Rhodopseudomonas palustris: one gene and its partner. The protein of the gene in region 1 interacts with the protein of each later gene in a pairwise test. Links are inferred from orthologs where the notes say so. Each region holds a gene or a part of one and is shown in the gene's direction. Other genes may lie near its edges.

Evidence for each region.
Region 2: the proteins of recA (region 1) and dprA interact in binary tests that used the Bacillus subtilis proteins (3 or more experiments, as listed by UniProt). The link is inferred for Rhodopseudomonas palustris from one-to-one orthologs.

The regions. Positions count from the first base shown.
Region 1 is NZ_CP058907.1:4,267,638-4,283,135, reverse strand. What follows is about bases 12,443-15,356. They hold recA (recombinase RecA), read left to right. Parts: upstream 12,443-13,310; coding sequence 13,311-14,402; downstream 14,403-15,356. Other genes in these bases: gcvP (aminomethyl-transferring glycine dehydrogenase), read right to left, coding at 14,878-15,356; HZF03_RS19490 (autotransporter domain-containing protein), read left to right, coding at 12,443-13,046. Outside these bases: HZF03_RS19570 (hypothetical protein), read right to left, coding at 1-586; HZF03_RS19565 (SET domain-containing protein), read left to right, coding at 728-1,468; HZF03_RS19560 (hypothetical protein), read right to left, coding at 1,588-1,986; HZF03_RS19555 (helix-turn-helix domain-containing protein), read left to right, coding at 2,137-2,958; HZF03_RS19550 (DsbA family oxidoreductase), read left to right, coding at 3,031-3,696; HZF03_RS19545 (GNAT family N-acetyltransferase), read right to left, coding at 3,697-4,857; HZF03_RS19540 (caspase family protein), read left to right, coding at 5,087-6,541; HZF03_RS19535 (PaaI family thioesterase), read right to left, coding at 6,598-7,059; HZF03_RS19530 (peptidylprolyl isomerase), read left to right, coding at 7,188-7,316; HZF03_RS19525 (hypothetical protein), read left to right, coding at 7,357-7,623; HZF03_RS19520 (Crp/Fnr family transcriptional regulator), read left to right, coding at 7,784-8,449; HZF03_RS19515 (hypothetical protein), read right to left, coding at 8,525-8,665; HZF03_RS19510 (hypothetical protein), read right to left, coding at 8,959-9,345; HZF03_RS19505 (ferritin family protein), read right to left, coding at 9,727-9,873; HZF03_RS19500 (hypothetical protein), read left to right, coding at 10,167-10,355; HZF03_RS19495 (hypothetical protein), read right to left, coding at 10,373-10,630; and 2 more genes. UniProt on the Bacillus subtilis protein: Multifunctional protein involved in homologous recombination, DNA repair and competence.
Region 2 is NZ_CP058907.1:3,427,886-3,443,357, forward strand. Bases 5,074-7,961 are described here. They hold dprA (DNA-processing protein DprA), read left to right. Parts: upstream 5,074-5,893; coding sequence 5,894-7,030; downstream 7,031-7,961. Other genes in these bases: plsY (glycerol-3-phosphate 1-O-acyltransferase PlsY), read left to right, coding at 5,150-5,761; HZF03_RS15690 (MBOAT family O-acyltransferase), read left to right, coding at 7,120-7,961. Also shown: HZF03_RS15660 (acyl-CoA dehydrogenase family protein), read right to left, coding at 1-819; ipdC (indolepyruvate/phenylpyruvate decarboxylase), read right to left, coding at 901-2,532; HZF03_RS15670 (aspartate carbamoyltransferase catalytic subunit), read left to right, coding at 2,723-3,676; HZF03_RS15675 (dihydroorotase), read left to right, coding at 3,696-5,006; more of HZF03_RS15690, read left to right, coding at 7,962-8,532; HZF03_RS15695 (alginate O-acetyltransferase AlgX-related protein), read left to right, coding at 8,588-9,727; HZF03_RS15700 (hypothetical protein), read right to left, coding at 9,980-10,258; topA (type I DNA topoisomerase), read left to right, coding at 10,442-13,177; rnr (ribonuclease R), read left to right, coding at 13,180-15,472. UniProt on the Bacillus subtilis protein: Protein that helps load RecA onto ssDNA during transformation. Binds cooperatively to circular ssDNA, is able to bridge different segments of DNA. Favors the loading of RecA onto SsbA- or SsbB-coated ssDNA and formation of RecA-DNA filaments.

The DNA.
Region 1 (15,498 bases):
ATGGCTTGGGCTTGTCCTTGCCGCAGGCGAAGCCGCGCGCCAGCTCGTCGGCCGCCTGCCGTGCCACCTCGTTGGCGTTGCGGTTGGCGGCGACGTCCACATAGGCGACATGGCACACCGCGCCGGGCGGCAGCCGCGTCACCACCAGCATCTGCTTGGTGTTGGGCCGGCCGCCTTTGCCGAGATCGTCGTTGTCGGCGAGGTGCCAGCGCTGGATGATGGCGAACGGCTTGCCGGCGCCGTCGAGCCGCCATTCGACCGTATCGGTGGTGGAGTTGAACGGGCCGAACGAGGTTTTGGCCGCCGGCTGGGCGCTGGCATCCTTGTAATTGCGGCCGACGCTGACGCTCTGGCGCAGGTCCATCTCCGATACGACCACCACCAGCCCGTCCTGGCCGGGGCACAGCCACTCGCCGCTGTCTTCCGGCGCGCCGCCCGGCCGCGCGACCCGGCACGCCTGGGGAGCGGTCGAACTATAGACGCTGCTGGCGCCGTCAGCCCGGGCCGGCGCCACGGACGCGGCCGAAATAGTGAGCGGGAGCAGCACGGCGAGGGCAGGGAGCAGTCGCATTGGCAGGCTTTGCATCGCAGCGGAACCTTTGTCGGTCGGCGTCCGGCTGGGGAAGGTTCGAGCAATTTCCGCTCAGGTACTGCCCTTTGCGGCGGAATCGCTCTAGAACGGCGCCTTCGTGTGTCCGTCCTTTAGCCGCGTTCGAATCGAAGAACCATGCCGCTGTTGTCGAATGACCATTACCGTGTTGGCCGCTCCAAAACCGGGCTCGGCCTGTTTGCCGTCAAGCCCATCAAGAAGGGCGCCAAGATCATCCGGTATTTCGGGCCGCTGCTCGACGCGCACAACAAGAAGCACGACGGCATCGAAAACAAATACCTGTTCGAGCTGAACAAGCGCTGGACCATCGACGGCTCGGTGCGCAAGAACGTCGCGCGCTACATCAACCACGCCTGCAAGCCGAACGCTGAGTCCGACGTCAATCCGCGCAAGAAGCGCGTGATCATCCGCGCCATCAAGAACATCGAGCCGGGCGAAGAGATCAACTACGATTACGGCACCGATTACTTCAAAGCCTATCTGAAGCCGATCGGCTGCAAGTGCGTCTCCTGCGAGAAGAAGCGCAAGAAGAAGGCCGCTGAAGCCCGGGTTGAGAAAGCCAAGCTGAAGCTGAAGGCCGAGCGCAAGGCGCAAGCCGAAGCCGAGAAGGCCGCCCGCAAGGCCGCGAAGGCGGCCGGTAAGGCCAAGCCGGAAAAGCCCTCGAAGCCCGAGAGGGTCGCCAAGTCGAAGGCGCCGAAAGCGGTGAAGGCAAAAGCGGCGGCGACGACGAAGGGCGCCGGCAAGGCAGCGAAAACGAAGGTCGTGACGGCAAAGGCCGGCAAGACCAAAGCGGCGAAGCCGGCGAAGACCACGTCGTCGCGTAAGACGGCTGCTGCGAGCAAATCCAAGGTAGCCTGATTGTAGTCGCAGCCTCTCGTCGCGTCATTGCGAGGAGGCGAAGCCGACGAAGCAATCCAGATCCGTGCAAGAAGCTGGATTGCTTCGCTTCGCTCGCAATGACGGCGGAAGCTTTGGTGCTAACTGGCCAAGGCCGCATCACTCCGCTTCAACCCGATGAACTGCAGCTCGGCGAAGATCCCGACCGCCGTCGCCTGCATCAGCACGAAAGCAATGCCGAGCGCGTTTGGCGTCACTGCGCCGCTGAGCAGCAGTGCGACGCTCGCGAGCGTCCATAGTGCATTCCCGCCGATCACGATCAGCACCAGCGCCCGCGGCAGCAGGCTGCGGGTACCGAGCCAGCCGACCAGGGCGGCGTAACCGATCAGGAACAGTCCGGTCTCCAGCAGCAGCGGCTGCGGCAGGGCGAGCAGGCGCGAGAGCGTGCCGGCCGCCAAGCTCAGCAGCAACGCCATCGCGCCGCTGACGACAGCGTCGGCCTGCAGGGCGCGGCGGAGCAGCGTCGAGGGGGTGGTCATGGATGATTGGATCATGGAACATCTCCTTCGGTTGCAGTGATGCCCCGAAGGATGCCGGGATGCGCGACGCAATTCGATTACCTGGCAGGTCAGAAACGCTTTACCTCGGAGGTCATGGATGCTGTGCGGTGTGCGTGCTAGCTTTCGCGCATGAACACCAACGTGTCTTCGATCAATGCCGCCGCCGGCGCGCAGCCGGTCCGGATCGGTGATTACTTGCGGCAGTGGCGGCAGCGCCGCCGGCTCAGTCAGCTTGATCTCGCGCTCGACGCGGAAATCTCGGCGCGGCATCTATCGTTCGTCGAGACGGGACGCGCCTCGCCGTCGCGCGAGATGGTGCTGCGGCTCGCCGAGCGGCTCGACGTTCCGCTCCGTGAGCGCAACGTGCTGCTGGTCGCGGCCGGCTTCGCGCCGGCATTCCCGCAGCGCTCGCTGGATGACCCGGCGCTCGCCTCGGTGCGGGCTGCGGTCGATCAGGTGCTTGCCGCGCACGAGCCGAACCCGGCGCTGGCGGTCGATCGGCACTGGAACCTGGTGTCGGCCAACCGCATGGTGCCGCCGATGCTCGACGGCGTCGCGCCGCATCTGCTTGCGCCGCCGCTCAACGTGCTGCGGCTGTCGTTTCATCCCGAAGGTTTGGCGGCACGCACCGCCAATCTGGGCGAGTGGTGCGCGCATCTGCTGGAGCGACTACACCGGCAGTGCGAGACCAGCGCCGATCCGAAGCTGATCGCGCTGTACGAAGAACTGAAGACCTATCCGGTGCCGGCGCGCGCCGCGCCGATTGCAGCGGATGCGGTCGCGGTGCCGTTTCGCCTGCAGCTCGGCGACGAGGTGCTGAGCTTCATCTCCACCACCATGGTGTTCGGCACGCCGATCGACGTCACCCTGTCGGAAATCGCGATCGAGACGTTCTTTCCGGCCGATGCGATCACGGGGACGCGATTGCGCGAACTGGCCGCGCGGCTCTGATCCGCCTTGTCCGGCGTTGCCTGCGCCCCATCTGTGTGGGACTGTGCCGGCAACGACAACGAGGAGGCGCCGATGAGCACGCTGAAGCCGCTAACGATCGACGTGGTATCCGACGTGGTCTGTCCCTGGTGCTACATCGGCAAGAAGCGCATCGAGCAGGCCATCGCGCTGGCGCCGGAGGTGCCGGTCGAGCTGATCTACCGGCCGTTCTTCCTCAATCCCTGGGTGCCGCGCGAGGGCATCAGCCGCGACGAGTATCTGACCAAGAAGTTCGGATCGCCGGAGCGCTACAAGGAAATCGCCGGCCGCATCGCCGAGACTGCTGCGCAAGAGGGACTGGAGTATCATCCCGAGCGCGTGCAGCGGCAGCCGAACACGATCGATTGCCATCGCCTGATCCATTGGGCGAGTGCGATCGGGCGGGGCCCGGCGATGAAGCAGCGGCTGATGGAATTGTATTTCCGGGACGGCGGTGATCTCACCGATCCTGAGGTGCTGGTACAGGCCGCGGTGGAATGCGGGCTCGACGCCGCCGATATCCGCGCCAGGCTCGCCACCGATCAGGACGTCGAGGAAGTTTCGGCGCAGGCGCAGGAGGCGGCCGACAAGGGAATCTCCGGCGTACCGACCTATGTGTTCATGCACCAATACGCGGTGTCCGGCGCACAGGATCCGACCCTGATCGCCCGCGCGATCCGCAAGCTTTCGGCGGAACTGAACGCGGAAGCCGCGGAATAATCAGCGCTTCAACAGCCGCTTGGCGAGGTGCCGCAGCCGGTCGCGCGCCGACAGTGCCGCGACGATCGGTGCGAACAGCGGATCGCGCTTGCGCAGCGGCAGCACCAGGTCGCCGACCGCGAACCGTCCGCGCCACAGCGGGTCGATCATTGGATGTTGGGCGCTCGCGGTGGAGTCGGCGAAGCGGATCTCCGGGTCGGCGCACAGATGCCGGGTCAGCGCCATTGTCAGCAACACGCCGGGCGAGCAGCGCGCAAAGCTCTCGTCGATGCCGAGCTTGAAGAAGTAAGCGCGGTCGGCGTGGCGCAGCACGATTCCGGCTGCGACCGGCGTCACACCGGCAGACAGGGTGATCACCTCGCATTGGCCGCGCGAGGCGAGCGCGACCGCGGCGCTGCGCAGCCGCGCGGCAAGCTCCGGCTGCCGCTTCAGTGAGCTGCCGCGGCGGCCCTTCCAGCCGCTGTCTTCCAGCGCCAGAAACACGTCGAACGCGCGCGCTGCCTCATCCGCGGTACGAGCGACGGTGAAGCGCACCTCGCCGTGCTCACCGAGACGGCGCTCGAGACGGCGCAGGTTCTTCAGCTTCTTCGTATCGAGATCCTGGCGCAGCAGGGCTTCGCCGTCGCGGGTGGCGTCGAGGCCGGCGCGGGTCCAGCCGTTGATCAGGCGCGGGTTGAGGCCTTCGGCGGCGAGCACGCGTGTGAACGCAGCCACGGCTTCGCCCTCGCGGGCGACGTCGCGCAGTACCAAGGCGCGGGCGCCTGCGGCGCGCGCCTGCGCGATGATCTTGGCGGCGGCGTCATTGGCTGCATCGCGGTCAAGCAGCGGCGTATCCAGCGAGCGGAACGGATCGGCCGATACCAGTGCCGGCAGCGGCAGGCGGAACGCGCGCCAGCACGAGATCACCGGCAGGAGTCCGATCAGACGGCCGGCGGAATCGTGCGCGGTCAGAGCGCGCAGCGACGCGTCGTCGCCGTTCGCCGCCATCACCCATTCCGGCAGGTAGTAACCGTTCGGCTCGATCACCCGGGTCGCCAGATCGCACCAAGCTGCCTTGTCGATCGCAGCGACGCCGGGCAGCACGCCGGGGTCGGCGGTCGTCGTGGCGAGGGCACCGGCGCGGCGATGTACGAATGGCGTGGTGGGGAACGTCTCGGCCAAAGCTCTCGGTCCTGCATTGTCGAAGCGCGCCCGAAGCAAGCCCCGGCGCGACGGCCAGGAGACTAACCGCCGACTCCCAACATCACCTTGGTTCCACGAGGCAATTTGCCGACAATGTTAACCGCAGCTTTCCTCGCACGCCGCCTTTCGGCGTCGATTTGCCACGTCGCCTGAACCCGCTGTTGCCAGGCTGCGACCAAGAGCGGTCATTGGTCGGCAAGGAGACGCCATGCGACGCGCGATGCTGAGGGCTGCGGCGACCGCCGCCAGCCTGCTGTGCGGAGTGGCCGCTGCGGCCGCGGAAAGCCGGGTCGCGCTGGTGATCGGGCAATCGGCTTATCGGGCCGTGCCGGCGCTGCCCAATCCAGTGAACGACGCCAAGGCGATCGCCGCGCTGCTCGGCGAGGCCGGCTTCGAGGTCACCGAGGCGTCCGATCTCGGCCAGATCGAGCTTCGCGCCAAGGTCGGCGACTTCGCCGCCGCGGTCGCGGCGAAAGGGCCGGAGACCGTTGCGCTGGTGTTCTATGCCGGTCACGGCATCCAGGTGGACGGCGAGAACTATCTGATCCCGGTCGACGTCGATCCGAAGCGCGAGGCCGACATTCCGCTGCAGGCGGTGCGGCTCGACGACGTGCTCAACACGCTGGGCTCGGTGCCGAGCAAGAGCCGGATCATCATGCTCGATGCCTGCCGCAACAATCCGTTTCCGAATATCAACAAGACCACGGGGCAGGGGCTGGCGCTGGTCGATACCAAGTCCGGCGCGCCCGGCACGTTATTGTCGTACTCGACCTCGCCGGGCGCTGAAGCCGAGGACGGGGGCGGTGCCAACAGCCCTTACACCACCGCGCTGCTCAAAGCGGGGCGCGAGAATGGACTGAAAATCGAAGACACCCTCAAGCGGGTGCGGCTCGCGGTGCATCAGGCCACCGAAGGCCGCCAGACGCCGTGGGAGAGCTCGTCGCTGGTCGACGACTTCCAGTTCTTCGCCGCATCCGCCGCCGCGACAACCGACGCCGCGGCGCCGAAGCCGCGCACGGTCGAAGAATGGCGCGCCTTCCTAAAGGGCAAGCCGGTGGATCAGGCCAATACGTTGATCGTGTCCGACGGTTCGGCCGACGCCTATGAAGCGTTTGTCGGGCTCTACGCCGAGCCGCCGTTTGCGCCGGAGGCCAAGCGCTGGCTCGACCGCCATCGCCGGATGAAGGCGTGGAGCCGGGCGGTGCTCGTCAACACCGGATCGGCCTATGCGGCATTCCTGACCGAATATCCGGACAGCGACCTTACCGCGACCGCGCGCAAGCTCGCCGAGCGGCTGCGCAATCGCCCCGACAACGCGGTGGTGGTGCCGGCCGCGCTCGCGACGCCGGTCGTTGCCGCCGCGGCGCCGACCTGTCCGTGCGGGCCGAGCGCGCCGGCGCTGCAGCAGAAGGCTGAGCCCAAGAAGACCGACGTGAAGAAGACCAAGAGCCGGGCCGAGCGCGACGATCCGCCCAAACGCAGCGGCAAGGCCTCGCGGACCCGGGTCTATGTTGAGGACGAAGACGCCGTCGTGGTGCGGCGGCCGCCGATCTACGATCCGCCGCCCGGGCCGGTGATTCAATTCGGCGGCGGTTTCCGCGGCGGCTACGGCGGTCCGTATCGCGGCGGCGGCCAGACCGGACCGAGCCGCGGCCGCTATTGAACGCTGCATCTGGACGGCTGTCGGCGCGGCGCCTGTGAAGCCGCCGCCCGGCCCGCTTACAGCATCGCAAACGCGCTCGACACCATCGCCACCGGCTTGCCGTCGGAGGCGCCGAGCAGCGTGACCCGTCCAAAGCTCATGGTGCGGCCGAGCCGGACCAAGCGGGCGTCGGCGATGACGTCGGTCGAGGCGACGGCTTTAAGGAAATGGGTGGTCTGATCGACCGTGGTCATCGGCCGGAAGCCGCGGTTGCCGGCGCAGACGGCGAACACCATCGCGGTGTCGGCCAGCGCCATCAGGGCCTGGCCGCAGACCACGCCGCCGCTGCGGCACAGCCGCTCGGAGAATGCCATCCGCAGTGTTGCGCCGGGCTGCCAGTCGGCCGGGCTGCCGGAAGGCGGATCGAGCTCGAGGGCTTCGATCGACAGGCCGAGGTCCAGCACCCAGGGCGCGAACGCCTGCTGCAGCATCTGCCGCGCCTCCTGAAGGCCGAACTCCGCCACCTGCTGCTCTGCCATGCGTCTCTCCCTGACTCGTTGATTATCCGCATGTTTCGCGGCGTTTCGCAGCATCCCATCCGATTCGGGACGGCTTGAAAACGACACGGTCGATCCCTTAAGTTCGGCGGCATCCGAAAGGGGACACGATGGTCAGACGAGTTGCGTTGGTGGTCGGCCTGGTGGTGACGGCGATCGTGCTGAACGGTTGCACCAAATGCGGTCCGATCTGGGAAGATTGGCAATCGCCGAAATCCTGCCGGTCGGATCATCTGTAGCGCTGCGGCCGGGCACGGCTCGCGCGAAAGGGAGTTTGCGATGAAGATTCTGCACGGCGTTGCCGTCCTGGCCCTGCTGACGGGGCCGGCTTTGGCCCAGGGCGAGGGCCCGCACGTCAATCTGGTGCCGGAGATCGAGCACAAGTCCCCGGAAGAGAAGGCCCAGGACGCGGTCCGGCAGAAGGCCTACCAGGAATCGCTGCGTAAGATTCCGGATGCGCAGGCGCCGAACGATCCGTGGGGCGGCGTCCGCGGCGCCGAGGCGACCCAGCCCAAGGCCAAGCGCAAGACCCACCAGAGCAATTAAGCTCGTCTAACGGCCACTGCTGCGGCGATAGGCAGGTGGTCAAAACGGCACAGATTTTTTCTGCGATTTGAGGATGATGCGCGGACGGAACCCCGGCGTACGCAACTCGTTGCGCGGCCGGATCCGACTGAATCATTCGTTTTCGTTCGCAGGATATCACGTGACGTCGCGCGAGGTGCCGTTCGATCCAAAGGTCTTTCTTCGCAGTGCAGGTACGGGACGCGCCGTTCTGCAATTTCGCGCCGGCCAGACCATTTTCACGCAAGACGAAGCCGCCGATTGCGTGATGTACATCCAGCAAGGCCGCATCAAGCTGTCGGTGATGTCGGAGCAGGGCAAGGGCGCGGTGGTCGCCATCCTGCAGCCCGGACAATTCTTCGGCGAAAGCGGTCTGCTCGATCATCGCCGCCGCGCGACCGCGATTGCGCTGGAAGACTGTACCCTCACCAGCATCACCAACGCGTCGATGATGGCGACGCTGCAGCGTGAGCCGGCGATGTGCGAGCTGTTCACCCGGCACCTGGTGGCGCGCAATTCACGGGTCGAAGACGACCTGATCGATCAGCTGTTCAACAACAGCGAGAAGCGCCTGGCGCGGCTGCTGCTGCTGCTTGCGGACCCGGCCGAGGCGTCGCGGCCGGTGCCGATCGAGATCAGCCAGGAGACGCTGGCGGAGATGATCGGGACGACCCGGTCGCGCGTGAGCTACTTTATGAACAAGTTCCGCAAAGCCGGCTTCATCGACTACAACGGCCGGATCGAGGTGCACCCCACCTTGCGTAACGCGGTGCTGCCGGATCGGCCCCGCGCCCTCGAGCCCGAGTGATCCGTCACTTATCGATCCTACAAGTGGATGGGACCTGCGCGACGCCTAACAGGGCGGCGCGAGCTTGCGCGCCGGCTATTTCTTTTTGTCGCCGAGCAGGCTGCCGGTGCGGCGGTCGACGAAGTGCATCTGCGAACACGCCGGGCAATGCAGCAGCTCGAACGTAGTCTGTGCCGAGCTTCCGGGGTCTTCCTGCAGCCAAGCCTGGACCTTCATCCCGGTCCGGGGACACTGATAAAGCACATGCGACATTGGAAGGCCGGGTCCGCCTTTAGTTCTAGAAAAACGACTTGCCGGGTGCGGCCGTCCATGCGCTTGATCTAGATCAATTAGCGTACCATTTTACCATTAAAATGCGTCTGAATCGCATGCAAGCTTAATCCGGTTCATACCACCGGTAACGGATGCGGACGTTCACAACCGAATCGTCAAGCCGCTGATCCTGAACGGCAAAAGCCGCCGACGTCAGACGCCGGCGGCCTGTGCTGGTTTGCTCAATCCTTGCGGGATTACTTGCGGGCGCAGCTCACTTCGATGCGCACCGAGCTGGCGCCGCAGCGTGCGGTCATGATGCCGTTCTCGACCGTGATATTGTCGCTGAACCGCGCCGAGCCGTTGCCGACACACAGCGCCGAGACCAGCGCCTCGCCGGCATCGCAGGCGGTCGGGCAACCGTTTGCGGAGCAACTGGTCGAGGTCAGGGTACGGATGCTGGAGATTGAGGCACCGTCCTTACCGGCCGGGCCGGCGGGCCCCGCTGGTCCGGCAGGGCCTTGCGGACCGGGTTCGCCTTGCTGTCCGCGCGAGCCTTCGCCGCAGCCCGCCAGGGCGATCGCCGCGCCCGTCAGCGCGATCAGCGTGCCGATCCGAAATCTGTCCATGGCCTGCCGGCGCATTCCTGTCTCCCTGTCCCAGAGCCGGTGCCGAAACAGCACGCGGCGATGACGAGCCTGATCGATGCAAGGCGGGTGCTGTCCTGCGCGCCCGCGCGCGAAGCCTAGAGCATGTCGGGTTCCGAATGAAACGGAACCTGCGCGGCGATGGCGATCATCAGAGAAGAGAGGGGGACTGACGACGGGGACTGCGACCTGTCTGACGCTGCGACATGACGAGCGCGGTCATTCCACCCACAAAAAACAAGGAGCCCCGAACGAGGCCGTGTTCGGGGCTCCGGTCACGGTCGAAACTCCCCACCTCTAGAAAGCTCGGCAATGACGGCGGCAGGCTAGCGGCGGCTGCTCGGCATTGCCTATGCGTAAAATCAAATACCGTTGGCGTTACGAACCGCCGTGCCCCTGGTGGGAATGGTGCTGGGTGAGCTGCGCGATCAATTGCTTCAGCACCCGGCGGCGGTCTTCGTCGGTCGTCTCCGACAGCAGTCGGCGATACAGCTTCAGGTTTTCGTCGCGGAGAAATTTGTCCAAGACGCTCTCCTGTTCGTTTGCTCCCATGGGACGCGGCGGCCATCGCAGCGCGCACGCCCGTCGGTCACGGTCTCCTGTCGAAGCGGATGGCACCCCAGGCTAGTACGCGCGAAAATGCCTGTCGATCCGAAATGCTGTCCGCCAGTTCCAGGGGAATCGGTTGGGCGTGTCAGGAAAACCCTGATCTCTCGATACCGCCGCTGCGGCCGATTGCCCTCAGCCGAAGGAATGGATGGTGGAGCGGGGCGGCTGCGGTAAAGCTGGCGAGCGGTCATTGCACGGGACGATGGAAGATGAGTTTTTGGTACGTGGTCGACGCCGTCGCGGTCGGAATCATCCTGCCCTGGATCATCGCGACCTATCGGCTGCTCGAAGCCTTCAAGCGCGGCACCGGCGCGGGCCTGACCAAATGGGCGATCTATGCGGCGGTCTGCGTGCCGGCGATGCTGTTGGTGATGTGGGGCATCCAGAACCTGCGCTGAGGCGGCCGGCGCGGTCTTCACAGCCGCTCAGTGCCGCCACCGTAGACGGCCGCCGCGGCGCTGCCGTTGCGGATGCGGCGCGCCTCGGTCATCGCCCGCTGCACCCCGAGATCTCCGGAGTCGCAGGAAAAGGTGATCAGCTGGTTGCAATTCGGGCACTGGGTCTGAAACCCCTCCCGCATGTTCTTGATCTTCTCCCGGAACGGCACCCGGCAGCGGCTGCACAGCACCCGCACCTTGTCCGGCATCTTTGGAGTGGCAAGAAGGCTGTCCATCCTTTCAGTTGTGGCGAAGCCGGGTTGAGAAAGGGTGAAGGGGAGGCTTGCTGATCGGTCCAATTGTGCAGCACGTCCGCATGTTGGACGATCGGCGCCGATGACTATGAGTTGCGGTTAAGAACCAGACACATCCTCCGCCGAAGCCGAGCGTAGTGCGCGCGGATCATCCGCAGCTACGTCGGACCGACGCGGTCAAGGCCTGCGGAGCAGGCTGATAGCAGCGCCCGGTGCAACGCGGCCGGCAAGCGATTACCAGGCGCAGGCCGCGTGTTTCGTGATTGCTGTGGAGCGAGACTATTTACTAGCACGTCTCCCGTGTTTCTCTCAGTTGCCGGCTCTCGTGACAGGCCACACTGCTGGGCTTTGCAACGGGGGCGGGTGATTCGCGATGTCCGATGGTTCAATCAGGGGCGCGCGACCGCGCGCGTGGCTTCTTTCGGCTGGCTTTCGCTTATTCGCTGTTATTGCCCCAAGGGTCCGCAGCGCGATGGTGGCGGGTGTCGTGGCGATCGGTCTCGTCGGTGCCACGTCGGTATCGGCGCAAGCGCAATTCACCGGCATCTACGGCTTTGGCGACAGCTATGCCGACACCGGCGCGGCACCCGGCGGTGCGTTTCGTCTCGCCGGCGCGCCTGCAGGCTGCCAGTCACTGCCGCTGCCCGACAATTGCCGGTTCACCGGCGGGACCAATTTCGTCGAGACGCTGCAATCGATCTACGGTCTGCGCGGCCTGACCAACTATGCGATCGGCGGCGCGCTCACCGACAACACCAATACGCTCAACAGTGAGATCCCAGGTCTGGTGCCGCCGTTGCCCGGCTTCGTCTATGAGCTTGCCCGGCTCGCTCATGACGGGGTCAGGTTCAGCAGCACCGACCTGGTCACGGTGTCGATCGGTGGTAACGATTCGTCGCTGCTGACCAGCAGCGTCTCCAGCGCCACCGCGCTCGGCATCGCGGCCGCGGGACGTGCCGTCAACGGCACCGGGGTGGCTCCGCTGTCCGGTACCTACGACGGCGTCACCTACAACAACGTCGTCACCTCCGGGGTGCATCAGCTGGTCGATGCCGGCGCCCGTAACATCGCCTGGCTCAGCGCCGGAAATTCCAAGTACTTCCCGGTGCCGGAGGGCGGCGGGGCCATCGGCGACGCTGCCCGCGACGCCTTTGCCCACACCTATTATCAGCAGATCCAGCTCCTGCTCCGGCCGATGGCCCAGGCCGGAGTGCGCATTTTCCTGTTCGACTTCGAAATCCTGCAGGCGCGGATCTACGCCAATCCCGCCCAATACGGCTTTGCTGCCGACCCGCTATGCCAGCAGAGTTCGGCGCCGCACAGTCCCACCTGCTTCTATCAGAACGCGGTGCATCCGACCGCCGCCGCGATGACACTGATCGGCAACTACATGGCCAATCAGATCGATGCGCCCTCGACCGTGGCGCCGCAGGCGGGGATCGCTAACGCCGTGATCACCGGCTTCACGGCCTCTGCGCTCGACCGCCTCGACGCCAGCCGTCGCTTCCAGCCGTTCGGTCTCGGCGCCGCGATGGCGGCGATGCCGACCAAGGCGGCGATGCCGGCGGCCCCGGAGGATCGCTGGTCGGTGTACGGCGACGTCAGCTATGCCGGCGGCAATCGCGATCGGCAGTTCTATGCGTCGGGCTACGACTACACCTCGACCGGCGGCTATCTCGGCGTCGAGTATCGGCTCGATCCGAACTGGCGCGTCGGCGGCGTGTTCGGCTATGCGCAGCCCGAGGTCAAACTCGGCGTCCAGGACACCCGCAATCGGATCGACGCGTTTCAGTTCGCGGGGTACGGCTCCTACGCCGATGCGCACTGGTTCGCCGACGCCATCGTGGCCTATGGCCGGCACGAATTGTCGCTCGAGCGTCGCGGCATCATCGACATGATCCGCGGCAGCACCCATGCCGACGTGTTCACCGCCGCCGCCAAGACCGGCTATCTGTTCGACGCCGGCAAGCTGCGCGTCGGGCCGATCGCGAGCCTGCAATACAGCTACGCCACCATCCAGGGCTACACCGAGACCGGCGATGTGCTGCTGACCATGATGGTGGACCGGCAGACGCTCGACAGCCTCACCGGCGATGCCGGCGTGCAGTTCCGATATCCGCTGCAGCTCGGCAGCGGCATCTACACCCCGTTCGTCAACCTCACCGCCGCGCATGATTTCCTCGGCGGCCACAGCGTCACCACCACGCTGGTCACGGCCCCGTTGCTGCCGATCCTGACCCCGGTGTCGGCCGACGGCGGCACTTACGGCCGCGTCGCCGCCGGCGTCTCGGCGCTGGTGACCGACAAGGTCTCCGCCACCGTGACCGGGACCACCAGCTTCGCCCGCCGCAGTGGCAACGACGCCGGCGTCAGCGGCGGCCTCAAGGTCGCGTTCTGACAGGGGGACGGATCCGCGGCGTTGTCGCCGCGGCTGCGGGAAGCTCGGGCGGCTTGTCGCGCGGCGGAGGTGGCGGTTGCTGCCGCGCGGCGACGGCGTGCGGGCTTGAAAACGCTATCTCATGAATTCGCCGGGTGCGAAGGCATTCACACAGCCTCAAAAGAACATATTGCGAACAGAGAACAAATAGGGTACGTTGTTTCTGTTGGCTGAGGCCGGCGCCGTTTGTCCAGTTGCCGAATCCCGTTCATAAGGAGCACGTTGATGGCTGCCCCCACCGCATTGCGTATCGTCGAAGGTTCCTCAATGGACAAATCCAAGGCGCTCTCCGCCGCGCTGTCTCAGATCGAGCGTCAGTTCGGCAAGGGCTCGGTGATGAGGCTCGGCAAGAACGACCGCTCGATGGACATCGAGACGATCTCCTCCGGCTCGCTCGGGCTCGACATCGCGCTCGGCGTCGGCGGTCTGCCGAAGGGGCGGATCGTCGAGATCTACGGACCGGAATCTTCCGGCAAGACCACGCTGGCGCTGCACTGCGTCGCAGAAGCCCAGAAGAAGGGCGGCATCTGTGCCTTCGTCGACGCCGAACACGCGCTCGATCCGGTCTATGCCCGCAAGCTCGGCGTCAATGTCGACGACCTGCTGATCTCGCAGCCCGACCACGGCGAGCAGGCGCTTGAGATCGCCGACACGCTGGTGCGCTCCGGCGCGATCGACGTGCTGATCGTCGACTCGGTGGCGGCGCTGGTGCCGCGCGCCGAACTCGAAGGCGAGATGGGTGACGCGCTGCCCGGCCTGCAGGCGCGGTTGATGAGCCAGGCGCTGCGCAAGCTCACCGCCTCGATCAACAAGTCCAACACCATGGTGATCTTCATCAACCAGATCCGGATGAAGATCGGCGTGATGTACGGCTCGCCGGAAACCACCACCGGCGGCAACGCGCTGAAATTCTACGCCTCGGTCCGGCTCGACATCCGCCGCATCGGCCAGATCAAGGAACGCGACGAGGTGGTCGGCAACCAGACCCGCGTCAAGGTGGTGAAGAACAAGCTGGCGCCGCCGTTCAAGCAGGTCGAATTCGACATCATGTACGGCGAAGGCGTCTCCAAGATGGGCGAGATCCTCGATCTCGGCGTCAAGGCCGGCATCGTCGAGAAGTCGGGCGCCTGGTTCTCGCATGACAGCCAGCGGCTCGGCCAGGGACGCGAGAACGCCAAGGCGTTCCTCAAGGCCAACCCCGACATGACCGCCAAGATCGAGGCGGCGATCCGCCAGAACTCCGGACTGATTGCCGAACAGATTCTCGCCGGCTCGCCCGAGAGCGATGCCGACGGCGAGGAGCCGATGGAAGAGTAAGATCGGTCGCGGCTGGCTCGTACCGGCCGCATCCCTCCCGACCGGTGCACCGCGCCGTTTCGGAATGACGTGTTTCAAGACGGCGAGTGCTGCGACCCCTGTTGCCGGGACCCCGCGGCGCTCGCCGCATTCGTTTGGAAGGTCGGGAGCATCAGGCGAAGCGGACTGATAGAGCATTCAGGCGAAGCGGACTGATGCCGTTGCATTGGCGCTGAACATCAAACGCGCACAGCGTTGTGCGCGGGGGTGACCTGACTGCGAGGTCGGAGCCCTTCGGCGCGCGTAAGTCCCGCGTGTCCATCACGGGAGTCGGGGCCCCGCACGACGGTTCCTGTGAGGAGGATGGATCGCCGCCGGGTCGAGCCCGGCGATGACGCTCCGTAAAGGGCGGCGCTCGTTACAGAGGCACTGCCGGCGGCAGTCCGCCGCGTAGGCTGCCGCAGTTTCTAAGCGTCGACGTCGCTTCGACGCCCTCTTATTCCGCCGCCCGTGCGTAGTCGGCAGCGAGTGCGTAGTCTTCGACCGGCGGGCACGAGCAGATCAGGTTGCGGTCGCCATAGACGTTGTCGACGCGGCCGACCGGGCTCCAATATTTGTCGGTGCGCGAGTTCGGCGCCGGGAAGCAGCCTTCGGTGCGCGGATAGGGCCGGGTCCACTCCGCACTCGTGACGTCATGCGCGGTGTGCGGCGCGTGGCGCAGCGGCGACTGCTCGATCGGATAGCGGCCGGCTTCGACTTGCGCGATCTCGCGGCGGATCGCGATCATCGCGTCGCAGAACCGGTCGATCTCGGCCTTGGATTCCGATTCGGTCGGCTCGATCATCAGCGTGCCGGGCACCGGGAAGCTCATGGTCGGCGCGTGGAAGCCGTAGTCGATCAGTCTCTTCGCGATGTCGTCGACGGTGACGCCGGTGGAAGTCTTCAGCGCCCGCGGATCGATGATGCATTCGTGCGCGACCCGCCCGCGCGGGTTGCGGTACAGCACCGGAAAGTGCGGGTGCAGTTTCGCCGCGATGTAGTTGGCGTTGAGGATCGCGATCTCGGTGGCGCGCTTCAGGCCCGCCGCTCCCATCATCAGGATGTAGATGTAGGAAAT
Region 2 (15,472 bases), 830 kb from region 1 along the record:
GGACGAGGCATTGGAGCGGTTGCCGAGCTTGTCCTTGAGCCGCTGGAAACGGATCTCGTTGACCGAGCCGTCGGGCTGGAAGCGCGGCATGAAGAAGCAGCTCAGTCCCTCGTCGGTTTGCGCCAGCACCAGGAAGGCGTCGCACATCGGCGCCGACATGAACCATTTGTGGCCGACGATGCGGTAGGCGTCGCCGTCGCGGAACGCGCGCGTCGCGTTGGTGCGCACATCGGTGCCGCCCTGCTTCTCGGTCATTCCCATGCCGATGCTCATGCCGCGCTTCGCTGACCATGGCGCGAAGCTCGGATCGTACTGACGGGTGCCGAGCACCGGCATCACCTGCGCCAGCAGGTCCGGCTGCGAGCCAAGCGCCGCCACTGATGCGCGAGTCATCGTCACAGGGCAGAGGTGACCGGTCTCGACCTGAGCGGCCATGTAGAACTTCGCGGCACGCACCACTTCCGAAGCATTGCCGGCGGGCTTGCCGTGCGCGTCCCAGGTGGAGTTGTGCAGGCCGGCCTTGAAGCTCTCCGCCATCAGCTCGTGATACGACGGATGGAATTCGACCTGATCGCGGCGCATGCCCTTGGCGTCGAAGGTCTTCAGCTTCGGGGTGTATTCGTTGGCGAGGCGGCCACGTTCGGCCATCTCGGTGGTGCCCCACGCCTTGCCGAAGGCTTCGAGCTCGACATGAGCGTTGGCGCCCTGATTGAAGGTGATCGCCTCGAGCAGCGGCCGGTCGGCGCCGAGCAGGTCAATGTCCGGAAGCGGCGGCGACTGGTTGAACACCTCGTGGGTGGCGAAGGAAGGCTGCGTCATGGCGGTTCCAGCGAGGGGGTAAGGATTCGCGCGCATGTTACGCAGAAAACCGCCGCGATGACATGGCGGATCGCCGCGCCCTCACTTCATCCGTTCACGCGCCGCCTTGAAGCCGGTGACGAACCGCGCCAGCGTGTGCGAGGTAGCGCCACGCGGCAGCATCACTTCGATCAGTGAGAACACCCCGCGCCGCTCGACCGCGCGCTGCAGCGCCGCGGCGAGTTCGGCGCGCGTCGTCACCCGCTCGCCGAAGCCGCCGATCGAATGCGCGATGTCGGCAAAGTGCCAGTCGTCCAGATCGTTGAACTTGGATTCCGGCTGGAACACCCGCAGCATTTCCCAGCTGCAATTGTTGAACAGCACCACGATCGGATCGAGCCCGTAACGCTTGCAGTTGCCGAGCTCCCAGCCGGTCATCTGGAACGCACCGTCGCCCACCAGCACCAGCGGCCGCAGGCCGGTCGCGGCGACGCCGACGCCGGCGGGCACGCCGAACCCCATGCCCGCGTAGTATCCCGGGGCCGCCAGCGCAGTGTTGTCGATCTCCATCGCGGTGAACAGGCAATCGCCGATATCGGCGGTCATCGGCATCTTGCCGTGGCGGTCGAACAGATCGTTGATCGCGGTGGCGATATCCGACGGTGCGATCGGCGACGCGTCGAGCGTCAGCCCACGCGGATAGGCCATCCCCTTCCCGACATTGCGCGGCCGCGGTGGATGCTGCGAGGCGTGGGCATCGAGACCGGCGATCAGGTCAGCCAGCGGCAGGTCGCGATAGACGTGGTGACCGATCTGCACCTCGCGCCCAGTCGCCAGCACGGTGCGGCGCGGATCGGTCATGTTCGAAGACAGCGCGAAGTTGGTATCGGACAGGATGACACCGAACATCAGCACCAGGTCGGCGCCCTCGACCAGCGCCGACAGGTCCGGATCACCGGCGGCGCCGAGATAGGTGCCGGCCACTACGTCGTCGTCGCCTTCGAGCAGGCCGCGGCCCATGAACGTCGTCACCACCGGCAGGCCCAGCTTGCGGGCCAGCGCGGCGACCTGCTGCTCGACGCCGTAGCGGCGGATTTCGACGTCCACCACCATCACCGGCGACTTTGCCCTGGCGATCCGATCCAGGATTTCTTCGGCACACTCGTCCCGCGCGCCGATATCGGCCTCGCGCCGCGGCAGCTTCGGCACCGGGTCGACCTTGGCGTCGACCATGTCGCGGGGAAATTCGATGTACACCGGCAGCGACAATTCGAGCGCGCTCCGCAGCACCCGCGCGATCTCGGCGGGCGCGGTCGCCGGATCGCTCAGCACGGCCTGATCGCAAGTGACTTCCTTGAATACCGCAAGTTGGGAATCGACGGTGCGGACCTGATGATGCAGCAGATAGCCGCTGGTGCGCTCTCGCGCGCCCGGCGCGCCGGCGATCACCACCACCGGCGAGCGCTCCGCATAGGCGCCGGCGATCGAGTTGACGAGGTTGAACGCGCCGGCCCCGTAGGTCACCACCGCGACGCCGATGCTGCCGCGATAGCGCGACGCCGCATCGGCCGCGAAGCCGACCGCCGGCTCGTGGCTCATGGTGAAATAAGGCAGCGTGCCGCTCTCCTCGATCACCTTGAAAAACGGCAGCACGAAATCGCCGGGGATGCCGAAGATCTCCCGAGCACCGTGATCCTTGAGAGCGTCGAGCAGCGCGGTCGCAAGTGTCGGCATGAGAGCTCCTGGCTGGGCAAGAAGGGCCGGACCGCTTTACCAGAGCTTCCGACTTTCGACCAACCGCACGCCAGTGTGACACGCTGCAGCGCCGAAATGCCGGCTGTTCCACAACGCCGGGGGATTATTCCGCGCCACGCCCCGTTGCCGCTTGCCCGGCTTTCCAACTCTCCCTATAGCTCTTGCTTTAATGACCCCCGCCCCAAAATCGACTTTCGTCCTCGGTCACCGGCATCTGCTGGGAATCGAAGGGCTTTCCGCCGCCGACATCTCCGGCCTGCTCGACCTCTCCGAGGAGTATGTCGAGCTCAACCGGCAGGTCGACAAAAAGCGCACCAGTTTGCGCGGCCGCACCCAGGTCAATCTGTTCTTCGAGGCGTCGACCCGGACACAGTCGTCGTTCGAGATCGCCGGCAAACGCCTCGGCGCCGACGTGATGAACATGAGCGTGTCATCATCGTCGATGCGCAAGGGCGAGACCCTGATGGACACCGCGGTGACGCTGAACGCGATGCACCCGGACATCCTGGTGGTCCGGCATCACGCCTCCGGCGCCGTGGAACTGCTCGCCCGCAAGGTCGACGGCTCGGTGATCAACGCCGGCGACGGCGCCCACGAGCATCCGACCCAGGCGCTGCTCGACGCGCTGACGATCCGCCGCAACAAAGGACGGCTCGAAGGGCTGGTGGTGGCGATCTGCGGTGACGTGATGCATTCGCGCGTCGCCCGCTCCAACATTCTGCTGCTGAACACCATGGGCGCCCGCGTCCGCGTCGTCGCTCCCTCCACGCTGCTGCCGGCCGGCATCGAGCGGATGGGCGTCGAGGTGGCGCGCGACATGCGCGAAGGGCTCGACGGCGCCGACATCGTGATGATGCTGCGGCTGCAGCGCGAGCGCATGAACGGCTCGTTCGTGCCCTCCTCGGCCGAGTACTTCAACTATTTCGGGCTCGACCAGAAGAAGCTGTCCTACGCCAAGCCGGACGCGCTGGTGATGCACCCGGGCCCGATGAACCGCGGTGTCGAGATCGACTCGATCGTCGCCGACGGCGCACAGTCGGTGATCCGCGAACAAGTGGAAATGGGCGTGGCGGTGCGAATGGCGGTGCTCGAAGCGCTCGCCCGCAACCTGCCGAACGCCTGATGCCGGAACGGGAAACAACATGCTGATCGACCGCCGCCCGATCCTGCTCGCCAACGCACGCCTGATCGACCCCTCACGCGACTTCGACGGCATCGGCGACGTGCTGATTGCCGACGGCGTGATCCGCGATGCCCGCCGCGGCATCGGTGCTGCCGGCGTCCCTGAAGGCACCGATATCGTCAATTGCGCCGGCATGGTGGTTGCGCCCGGTCTGGTCGATATGCGCGCCTTCGTCGGCGAACCCGGCGCCAGCCACCGCGAGACCTTTGCGTCGGCGAGCCAGGCCGCGGCCGCCGGCGGCATCACCACCATCGTCTGTCAGCCCAACACCAGCCCGGTGATCGACAATTCGGCGACAGTCGACTTCGTGATGCGCCGCGCCCGCGACACCGCGATCGTCAACATCCACCCGATGGCCGCGATCACCAAGGGTCTCGCCGGCGCCGAGATGACCGAGATCGGTCTATTGAAAGCCGCCGGTGCGGTGGCGTTCAGCGACGGCGACCTCAGCGTCACCAACGCCCAGGTGATGCGCCGGGCGCTGACCTACGCCCGCGACTTTGACGCGCTGATCGTGCATCACACCGAGGACCCCGATCTGGTCGGCGAAGGCGTGATGAACGAGGGCGAATTCGCCACCCGGCTCGGCCTCGCCGGCATTCCCAATGCGGCCGAGACGGTGATGCTCGAGCGCGACATTCGCCTGGTGATGCTGACCGGCGGCCGCTACCACGCCGCGTCGCTGACCTGCATCGAATCCTTGGAGATCATGCAGCGCGCCCGTGATCTCGGCCTGTCGGTGTCGGCGTCGGTTTCGATCAACCACGTCGCGCTGAACGAGAACGACATCGGGCCGTATCGCACCTTCCTCAAGCTGGCGCCGCCGCTGCGCACCGAGGCCGACCGCAAGGCGCTGATCGCGGCGATCGCCTCCGGGCTGATCGACGTGGTGATGTCGGACCACAATCCACAGGACGTCGAGGTCAAGCGGCTGCCGTTCGCCGAGGCCGCCGCCGGCGCGATCGGGCTGGAGACGATGCTGCCGGCCGGGCTGCGGCTAGTGCACGCCGGCGAACTCGACTTCTTGAGCCTGATCCGCGCGATGTCGACCCGTCCGGCCGAACTGCTCGGCCTACCCGGCGGCACGCTGCGGTCCGGCGCGCCGGCCGACCTGATCGTGATCGATCCGGACGTGCCATGGCTGGTCGATCCGGACGAACTGAAATCGAAGTGCAAGAATACCCCGTTCGACGAAGCGCGGTTCTCCGGCCGGGTGATCCGCACCATCGTTGGCGGCCGGACGGTGTACGAGCACGTCGGCCCGCATTGATGTTCTGCGGATTGAATGAAATCATTTCTCTTCGTCATTGCGAGCGAAGCGAAGCAACCCAGAGTCACACATGCAGACTGGATTGCTTCGTCGGCTTCGCCTCTTCGCAATGACGAGCGCGACCCGTTGAGGAGACGACCACGATGATGATCGGGATCTACATCGCCGCGCTGGTGATTGGTTATCTGTTCGGCTCGATCCCGTTCGGCCTGATCCTCACCAAGATCGCCGGCACCCAGGATCTGCGCTCGATCGGCTCGGGCAATATCGGCGCCACCAACGTGCTGCGGACCGGCCGCAAAGGCCTCGCCGCCGCCACCCTGCTGCTCGATGCGCTGAAGGGCACCGCCGCGGTGATCGTCGCCGCCTATCTCGCCTCCGGGACGGATGCGATCGCCGCCAACGCCGCGATGCTGGCGGCACTCGGCGCCTTCCTCGGCCATCTGTTTCCGGTATGGCTGAAGTTCAAAGGCGGCAAGGGCGTCGCCGTTTATATCGGCGTGCTGATCGGACTGTTCTGGCCTGCTGCGGTGGTGTTCTGCATCATGTGGCTGGCGACGGCCTTCACCTCCCGCTACTCGTCATTGTCGGCGCTGGTGGCGAGCTTCGTCACCCCGATCTTCCTGTGGTGGTTCGGCCACGACTCCCTCGCCTCGCTATTTGCCGTGCTGACGCTGCTGCTGTTCTGGATGCACCGCGAGAACATCAAGCGACTGCAGGCCGGGACGGAAAGCAAGATCGGGCAGAAGAAGTAAGCGCGACTGTCATTGCAGGGGATCTGATCGCGCTCAGTCCACACTGCACGATCGTACCGCCGCGACCTCTCGCCCTGGTCGATCTTGTTTACACGCAAAAGTTGCGCAAAACTCCCGTTCGCGGGGGTGGATGTGGGCGAGCGCAGCAGTGATCAGGGGACGACCGTCCTCACCGAAGCGCAGCGGATCGATTGGCTGCGGCTGATCCGGGCCGAGAACGTCGGCCCTCGCACCTTCCGGTCGCTGATCAATCATTTCGGCTCGGCGCGTGCAGCGCTGGAGCGACTGCCGGAGCTGGCGCGGCGCGGGGGCGCCGCCCGGGCGGGGCGGATTCCCTCCGAAGACGAGGCTCGGCGCGAGATCGAAGCCGGACGACGGATCGGCGTCGAACTGGTAGCTCCGGGCGAGACCGGCTATCCAACCCGCCTCGCCACGATCGACGACGCGCCCCCGCTGCTCGGCGTCCATGCCCTGCCCGAAGCGCTGGCCGTGATGGCGCGGCCGATGATCGCAATCGTCGGCTCACGCAATGCCTCAGGCGCCGGCTTGAAATTCGCCGGTCAGCTGGCCGCCGACCTCGGGGCCGCCGGTTTCGTGGTGATCTCCGGCCTCGCCCGCGGCATCGACCAGGCGGCGCATCGTGCGAGCCTCGCCAGTGGTACCGTCGCGGTACTGGCGGGCGGCCATGACAAGATCTATCCGGCCGAGCACGAGGATCTGCTGCTGGACATCATCCAAGCGCGCGGCGCGGCGATCTCGGAAATGCCGCTCGGCCACGTCCCCCGCGGCAAGGACTTTCCCCGCCGCAACCGGCTGATTTCTGGAGCCTCGGTCGGGGTCGCCGTGATCGAAGCCGCCTATCGCTCCGGCTCATTGATCACCGCCCGCCGCGCCGCCGATCAGGGCCGCGAGGTGTTCGCCGTGCCCGGCTCGCCGCTCGATCCGCGCGCCGCCGGGACCAACGACCTGATCAAGCAGGGCGCGACCCTGATCACCTCGGCGTCGGACATCGTGGAGGCGGTCGCCTCCATCCTGGAGCGGCCGATCGAGCTGCCCGGCCGGGAGCCCGAGCACGCACCACCCGAAGGCGAGCCCGATACTGGCGATCGCACCCGGATCCTGGCTCTGCTGGGGCCGAGTCCCGTCGGGATCGACGACCTGATCCGCCTCTCCGGCATCTCGCCCGCCATGGTGCGCACCATTCTGCTGGAGCTCGAACTCGCCGGCCGCCTCGAGCGCCATGGCGGCTCGCTGGTGTCGCTGAGCTGAACCGGCCTGGGCTGTATGCTGCCGGCTTGACGCTGCGGCAGGCGGTTTGGCATCTGGCGGAGCTTCGCCCCGCCCGGAATCACCTGCCAATGCTGTTCTACGAACCGCTTTTTCTGACAGTCTTTCCGGCGGTCTATGCGCTGTATCTGGCGGTCACCAACAAGATCGCGCGCAAATGGGTGCTGCTGGTCGCAAGCCTGCTGTTCTATAGCTGGGGCGAGCCGCTGTTCGTCCCGGTGCTGCTGGTGTCGGCGCTGATCGACTACGCATTGACCGCGCGGCTGCATCACTCCAGCTCGGAGCGCGAACGCCGGCTGCTGCTGACAATCGGCGTCGCCGGCAATCTCGCCGTCCTGGTGTTCTACAAATACACCGACTTTCTGATCGCCAATTTCGACGCTGTGCTGCAACCGGCTTTTGGCTGGCGCATTCAGCTGCTCGGTATCGCGCTGCCGATCGGCGTGTCTTTCGTGGTGTTCGAAAAGATCACCTATCTGGTCGACACCTATCGCGGCGTGTCACCGCCGGCGCGACGTTTCGCCGACTACTGCCTGTTCGTCCTGTACTTCCCCAAACTGCTCGCCGGGCCGATCCTGAAATATCACGAGATGGCCGCGCAGATCGCCGCGCCGCCATCGCCGCGCTGGCGCGACGCACGCGACGGGCTGGTGCGGTTCTGCATGGGGCTGGCCAAGAAACAGCTGATCGCTGAACCGATGGGCGGCTGCGCCGATCAGATCTTCGGTGCCGATCCGACGACGCTGTCGGCTCCGATCGCATGGCTCGGCCTGCTCGCCTTCACGCTGCAGATCTTCTTCGATTTCGCCGGCTATTCCGACATGGCGATCGGGCTGTCGCGGATGTTCGGCCTGTCGCTGCGCGAGAACTTTAAAGCTCCCTATATCGCCCAATCGATCACTGAATTCTGGCGGCGCTGGCATATCTCGCTGACCACGTGGATCCGCGACTATCTCTACGTGCCGCTCGGCGGTAACCGCCACGGCGCGCTGCGGACCTACGTCAATCTGTGGATCTGCTTTCTGCTGTCCGGGCTTTGGCACGGCGCGAGCTGGAACTTCGTCCTCTGGGGTGCCTGGAACGGGCTGTTTCTGACTCTCGACCGCATCTTCCTGAGCCGTGCGATGCAGCGGATCGGCCCGGTGCTGGCGACACTGACAACCTTCCTGCTCGTGATGATCGGCTGGTCGATCTTCCGGTCCCCCTCGCTGTCACATCTCGGCCCGTTCTTCGCCGCGCTCGCCGGCGCCTATCATCAGACGGCGCCGATCACCCTGGCGCCGGAGGTGCCGTGGGCGGCGGCAGCCGGGCTGATCGTATCATTCACACCGGGCCTGCCCGGCTATCGCCATCTGCAGGTCGCGTATTATTCGCTGTGGTCCGTGCGCTGGCTGGCGCAGGCCGCGATCATCGTGCTGGCGGTGGTGGGGATCGCACGGGCGCTCGCCGTGCCGTTCAAGCCATTCATCTATTTCCGGTTCTAAAGCGATGGCGATCAACAAGCACATCGCACGAACCGTCTGGGCGCTGATCTTCACCGTGCTGTTGGCGCTGCCGGTCGTGACGGCGTGGAATCTGATCGCCGCACCGATGAACCCGCGCCTGCTTGCGATCATCGGCAAGAGGCTTGGTGGCGTCACCGCCAAAGACCCGCTCGACTGGTCGTGGAAGGCGGTCGGCGACGGCACATTGCAGAAGGCGCTGGCGCTCCGGGTGGCCGAGGCCAATCCGCTGCGGCCGTGGTTGATCCGGAGCTACAACCAACTCCGCGCCTCTCTGTTCGACGAATTGACCGCGCAGGGACTGGTGCGCGGCAAGGATCGGCAGCTGCTCGAGACCTTCTACCTCGACGACTACTGCCAGCGGACCGTCGGCATGGCCGATGAACGCGCCCGCGACAGGATCCCGCTCCTGAAGGACATTCAGGATTTCTACCGCTCGCGTGGCGGCGTGTTCCTGTTCGTCGTCACCCCGTCGAAGCTCGGTTACATGCCGGAAGCCTTCACAGGCACCCGCCCCTGCCCCAGCACCGAGGCGGCCCGCAACGAACTGCGGCCGAGGTACGTCGAGCTGCTCCGTCAGGCGGGCATCGAGGCCTTCGACGCCGCCGCGCTGGTCTATGCGCAGCGGCATGTCCAGGCCATGCCGCTGTTTCCCCGCGATGGCGCGCATTGGAATGATCTCGGGCTCGCGATCGCCAGCGTTGCGATACTGAACCGGCTGAACCAGGTCGCCGGCCGCACCGTCGCAGCGCCTCTGAACTATTCGATGACGATCGACGACCAGGCTACCGAACGGGACATCGACCTGATCGGCTTCCAGAACCAGCTGCTCGATCCGCCCCCGATCCGCACGCCCCACGTGCAGTACCACTCGGAGACCAACTGCAGCACATTCCCCGGCCGCGATGCGAACGCCGCCATCGTCGGCGGGTCGTTCATTCGGATGACCGCCGAGGTCCTGATCCGCGACGCCTGCATGGCCCGGCTCGACTCCTATTTCTATCTGAAGCTTGAGCGGGAGGGCGGTACCCCGTTCCGAACGCTCGACCGCGACCTCGGTCCGGCCCAGCTCGCCCGGTTGCGCGACACCCAAATTCTCATCCTGGAAGAGAACGAGTCGTTCCTGGGCAAATCCGCCCACGTCCGCGCGCTGCACGAAATCCTGATGCAGCGCTGAGTTGGGGCGCCCGGCTCCAAAAAAGCCAACGGCCCGAAGCGGTGAGCTTCGAGCCATTGTCCAGGAGCGGACGTACATCCGGCCCGCCCCGACAGTTCGAATCGTGAACTGGTTCGGTTAATTAGACGTAAACTGCAACCGCCTCGTGACAGCGTCGGCAATCGGAGCCGCTGGAAGCCCCGGCGCCAGCTCATCTAAGACATCAAACAAGACCGAAAAATCCCGCGTAATGAATAGGATCGGTAGACCTGTTCATTCGGCGCTGGAATTGCGCCGGCGGCGCACGATCTCCCGGGCCTCCATCCGCGCCATATCGAGCAGGTAACAGAGCATATCGAGCCGGTGGGCTTGGGCGACTTTAATCAGTTGGCCGGTCGCTTCCGACAGGTATTGGGCTGCTTCGACGGGTCCACCGTCTCCGGGGCGAACGTAACGGGGAGGTCTCTGGCTGTCGGACGGCGGCGGCATCGGGCACCATTCCTCGACGGAATCGATCCACTCCAAATTGGATGGATCAATAACGATATACACGTATAAGTTGTGCATCCCTAGGTTTATGTTTTATGAATTTCAGGCCAGAGTAGCCGGAATATGTGGCCGCCTGCCCGAGCAGCGATTTGACAGCGCCCCTATCACCACCCATGTTCCGGGCAATCTGGCCGGCGCGAGTCTCGCAGACCGGCCTTTTTCTCTTCATCTGATGCTTGGAATGCGATGAACCTCGTCATTGTCGAGTCGCCCGCGAAGGCCAAGACGATCAACAAATATCTCGGCTCGTCCTACGAGGTTCTGGCCTCGTTCGGGCACGTGCGCGACTTGCCGGCGAAGAACGGATCGGTCGACCCGGACGCCGACTTCCAGATGATCTGGGAAGTCGATCCGAAAGCCGCGAGCCGGCTCAACGACATCGCCAAAGCTTTGAAGGGTGCCGACAAACTGATCCTCGCCACCGACCCTGATCGCGAGGGCGAGGCGATCTCCTGGCATGTGCTGGAGGTGATGAAGCAGAAGCGTGCGCTGAAAGACCAACAGGTCGAGCGCGTCGTGTTCAACGCCATCACCAAGCAGTCGGTCACCGACGCGATGAAGCACCCGCGCCAGATCGACGGCGCGCTGGTCGACGCCTATATGGCGCGCCGCGCTCTCGACTACCTGGTCGGGTTCACCCTCTCCCCGGTGCTGTGGCGCAAGCTGCCCGGCGCCCGCTCCGCCGGCCGGGTGCAGTCGGTGGCGCTGCGGCTGGTGTGCGACCGCGAGACGGAAATCGAGAAATTCGTCCCCCGCGAGTACTGGTCGCTGGTCGCCACCATGGCGACACCACGCGGCGAGACCTTCGAGGCCCGCCTGGTCGGCGCCGACGGCAAGAAGATCCAGCGCCTCGACATCGGCACCGGTGCCGAGGCGGAAGACTTCAAGAAGGCCATCGAAGCGGCGAACTTCCGCGTCGCCACCGTCGAAGCCAAGCCGGCCCGCCGCTACCCCTACGCCCCCTTCACCACCTCGACGCTGCAGCAGGAGGCCAGCCGTAAGCTCGGCTTCGCGCCGGCGCACACCATGCGGGTGGCGCAGCGGCTGTATGAAGGTGTCGACATCGGCGGCGAGACCGTCGGACTCATTACATATATGCGTACCGACGGCGTGCAGATCGACTCGTCCGCCATCACCCAGGCGCGCAAGGTGATCGCCGAGGATTTCGGCAACGCCTACGTGCCGGAGTCGCCGCGGCAATACACCGCCAAGGCCAAGAACGCGCAGGAAGCCCACGAAGCGATCCGCCCGACCGACCTGTCGCGCAGGCCCTCCGACGTCAGCCGGAACCTCGATTCCGACCAGGCCCGGCTGTACGAGCTGATCTGGATCCGCACCGTCGCCAGCCAGATGGAATCCGCCGAGCTCGAGCGCACCACCGTTGACATCGAGGCGAAGGCCGGGTCGCGGGTGCTGGAGCTGCGCGCCACCGGCCAGGTGGTGAAATTCGACGGCTTCCTCGCCGCCTATCAGGAAGGCCGCGACGACGATTCCGAGGACGAAGACTCCCGCCGCCTCCCCGCCATGAGCGAAAACGAAGCGCTGAAGCGCGAGGCTCTCGCGGTCACGCAGCATTTCACCGAGCCGCCGCCGCGGTTCTCCGAAGCCTCGCTGGTGAAGCGGATGGAAGAGCTCGGCATCGGCCGGCCCTCGACCTACGCCTCGATCCTGCAGGTGCTGAAGGATCGCGGCTACGTCCGGCTGGAAAAGAAGCGGCTGCACGGCGAGGACAAGGGCCGGGTCGTGGTCGCGTTCCTGGAGAGCTTCTTCACCCGCTACGTCGAATACGACTTCACCGCCGGGCTCGAAGAAGACCTCGACCGCATCTCCAATAATGAAGTGTCCTGGAAACAGGTGCTGAGCGACTTCTGGCGCGACTTCATCGGCGCGGTCGACGAGATCAAGGACCTGCGCGTCGCACAGGTGCTCGACGTGCTCGACGAGATGCTCGGCCCGCACATCTATCCGGCGCGCGAGGACGGCGGCGATCCGCGGCAGTGCCCGAGCTGCGGCACCGGCAAGCTCAACCTGAAAGCCGGCAAGTTCGGCGCCTTCGTCGGCTGCTCGAACTATCCGGAATGCCGCTACACCCGGCCGCTCGCCTCCGACAGCGCCGGCGACGCCGACCGCGTGCTCGGCACCGATCCCGACAGCGGTCTCGAAGTCGCAGTGAAGTCCGGCCGGTTCGGCCCCTACATTCAGCTCGGCGAGGCCAAGGACTACGCCGAGGGCGAGAAGCCGAAGCGGGCCGGGATTCCGAAGGGCACCTCGCCGTCCGACGTCGATCTCGAAATGGCGCTGAGGCTACTGGCGTTGCCGCGCGAAGTCGGCAAGCACCCGGAGACCGGGCAGCCGATCAAGGCCGGCATCGGCCGATTCGGCCCCTATGTGCAGCACGAAAAGACCTACGCCAGCCTCGAAGCCGGCGACGACGTGCACACGATTGGTCTCAATCGCGCGGTGACACTGATCGCCGAGAAGGTTGCGAAGGGCCCGAGCAAGGGCCGGTTCGGCTCCGATCCGGGCAAGGCGCTCGGCGATCATCCGAGCCTCGGTGCGGTCGCGGTCAAGAAGGGCCGCTACGGCGCTTACGTCACCGCCGGCGGCGTCAACGCTACGATTCCGAACGACAAGACCGAAGACACCATCACCCTGCCCGAAGCGATCGCGCTGCTGGACGAGCGCGCCGCCAAGGGCGGCGGCAAGGCCAAGAAGGCACCGGCCAAGAAGGCTGCTGCCAAGAAGGCTTCCGCCGACGGTGAGGCCAAGCCGGTGAAGAAGGCCGCCGCCAAGAAGGCCAAGCCGAAGGCCGAAGGTGCCGCCGCCAGCAAGGCGCGCGCACCGGTGGCGGCAAAGACCGCGGCGAAAAAGGCCGCCAAGCCTAAAGACGCGGCCAAGAGCAGCGCCGCCAAGAACGGATAGATGTGAGCAAGCCGCGCGACGCGAAGTTTCCGGACAAGGCCACTCTGCTCGCCTTCATCCGCGCCCACCCCGGCAAAGTCGGGACCCGGGAGATCGCGCGCGAATACGGCCTGAAGAATGCCGATCGCGCCGAACTGAAGCGGATGCTGCGCGAACTCGCCGACGGCGGCAGTATTCGCAAGAGCGGCCGCCGCAAAGTGTCGGAGCCGGCCACGCTGCCGCCGACCCTGCTGGCGGACATCGTCTCGCGCGATGCCGACGGCGAGCTGATCGCCACTCCGTCCGAGTGGGACGAGCAGGACGGCGACGCCCCTAAGATCCTCATTCATACGCCACGCCGGATCAAGCCCGGCACCGCAGCCGGCGTCGGTGATCGCGCGCTGCTGCATGTCGAAGCCGCAGACTCACGCGAGGCCGGCCCCGCTTATGTCGGCCGGGTCATCCGTGTGCTCGAACGCGGCAAGGCGCGTATCCTTGGTATCTTCCGCGCGCTGCCGCAGGGCGGCGGCCGGATGGTGCCAGTCGACAAGAAGCAGGCCGGGCGTGAACTCAACATCGCGGCGCATGATGCCGGAGGGGCCCAGGACGGTGACCTTGTCAGCGTCGATCTGATCAGAACCCGCAGCTTCGGCCTCGCCTCCGGCCGGGTGAAGGAACGGCTCGGCTCGCTCGCCAGCGAAAAGGCGATCAGCCTGATCGCGATCCACACCCACGACATTCCGCAGGATTTCTCCTCGGCCGCAATCAGCGAGTCCGAAGCCGCACAGCCGGCAACGCTATCCGGCCGTGAAGACTGGCGCGAGCTACCGCTGGTGACGATCGATCCGCCGGACGCCAAGGACCACGACGACGCCGTCCATGCCGCGCCTGATCCTGATCCGAACAACAAAGGCGGCGCGATCCTGCACGTCGCGATCGCCGACGTCGCCTACTACGTGCGCCCCGGCTCGGCGCTCGATCGCGACGCGCTGCGCCGCGGCAATTCAGTGTACTTCCCCGACCGCGTCGTGCCGATGCTGCCGGAACGGATCTCCAACGATCTGTGTTCGCTGAAACCAGGTCAGCCCCGCGGCGCCCTCGCCGTCCGCATGGTGATCGACGCGCAAGGGCGCAAGCGCTCGCATTCATTCCACCGCGTGCTGATGCGTTCGGCCGCGAAGCTGAGCTACGCGCAGGCCCAGGCCGCGATCGACGGCAAGCCCGACGACGTCACCGGCCCGCTGCTCGAGACCATCCTGAAGCCGCTGTACGGCGCCTATGCGGTGGTCAAGCGCGGCCGCGACGAGCGCGATCCGCTCGACCTCGATCTACCCGAGCGCAAGATCATTCTGAAGCCGGACGGCACCGTCGACCGTGTGATCGTCCCGGAACGGCTCGATGCGCACCGGCTGATCGAGGAGTTCATGATCCTCGCCAACGTCGCCGCCGCCGAGATGCTGGAGAAGAAGGCGCTGCCGCTGATCTACCGGGTGCACGACGAGCCTAGCGTCGAGAAGGTCCACAACCTCGTCGACTTCCTGAAGACGCTCGATCTGTCGTTCGCCAAAGGCGGCGCGCTGCGGCCGGCGCAGTTCAACCGCATCCTGGCGATGGTCAAAGGCGAAGACTCCGAGCCGCTGGTGAACGAGGTGGTGTTGCGCTCGCAGGCGCAAGCCGAATACAGCTCCGAGAACTACGGCCATTTCGGCCTCAATCTGCGGCGCTACGCGCATTTCACCTCGCCGATCCGCCGCTACGCCGACCTCGTGGTCCACCGCGCACTGATCCGCGCGCTCGATCTCGGCGACGGCGCGCTGCCGTCGAGCGAGACCACCGAGACGCTGGCGGAAGTGGCTGCCCAGATCTCGCTCACCGAGCGGCGCGCGATGAAGGCCGAGCGCGAGACCGTCGACCGGCTGATCGCGCATCATCTTGCCGACCGGATCGGCGCTACGTTCCAGGGCCGCGTCTCGGGCGTCACCAAGGCCGGCCTGTTCGTCAAGCTGAGCGACACCGGCGCCGATGGACTGATCCCGATCCGTTCGCTGGGCGACGAATATTACAACTACGACGAAACCCGCCACGCGCTCATCGGCTCGCGCAGCGGGGCCATGCACCGGCTGGGGGATGTCGTCGACGTCAAGCTGGTGGAAGCTGCACCCGTCGCCGGCGCGCTTCGGTTCGAACTGATCGGCAACGCCAACGTTGAATTCACGCACCGCAAGACTGCACGCAAGACCAAGGGGACGAGCAAGACCAAGCTGAAAACCGAGAGCGGCAAGTCGGCGCGCGCCAAGCCCGGACGGGCGAAGGCGC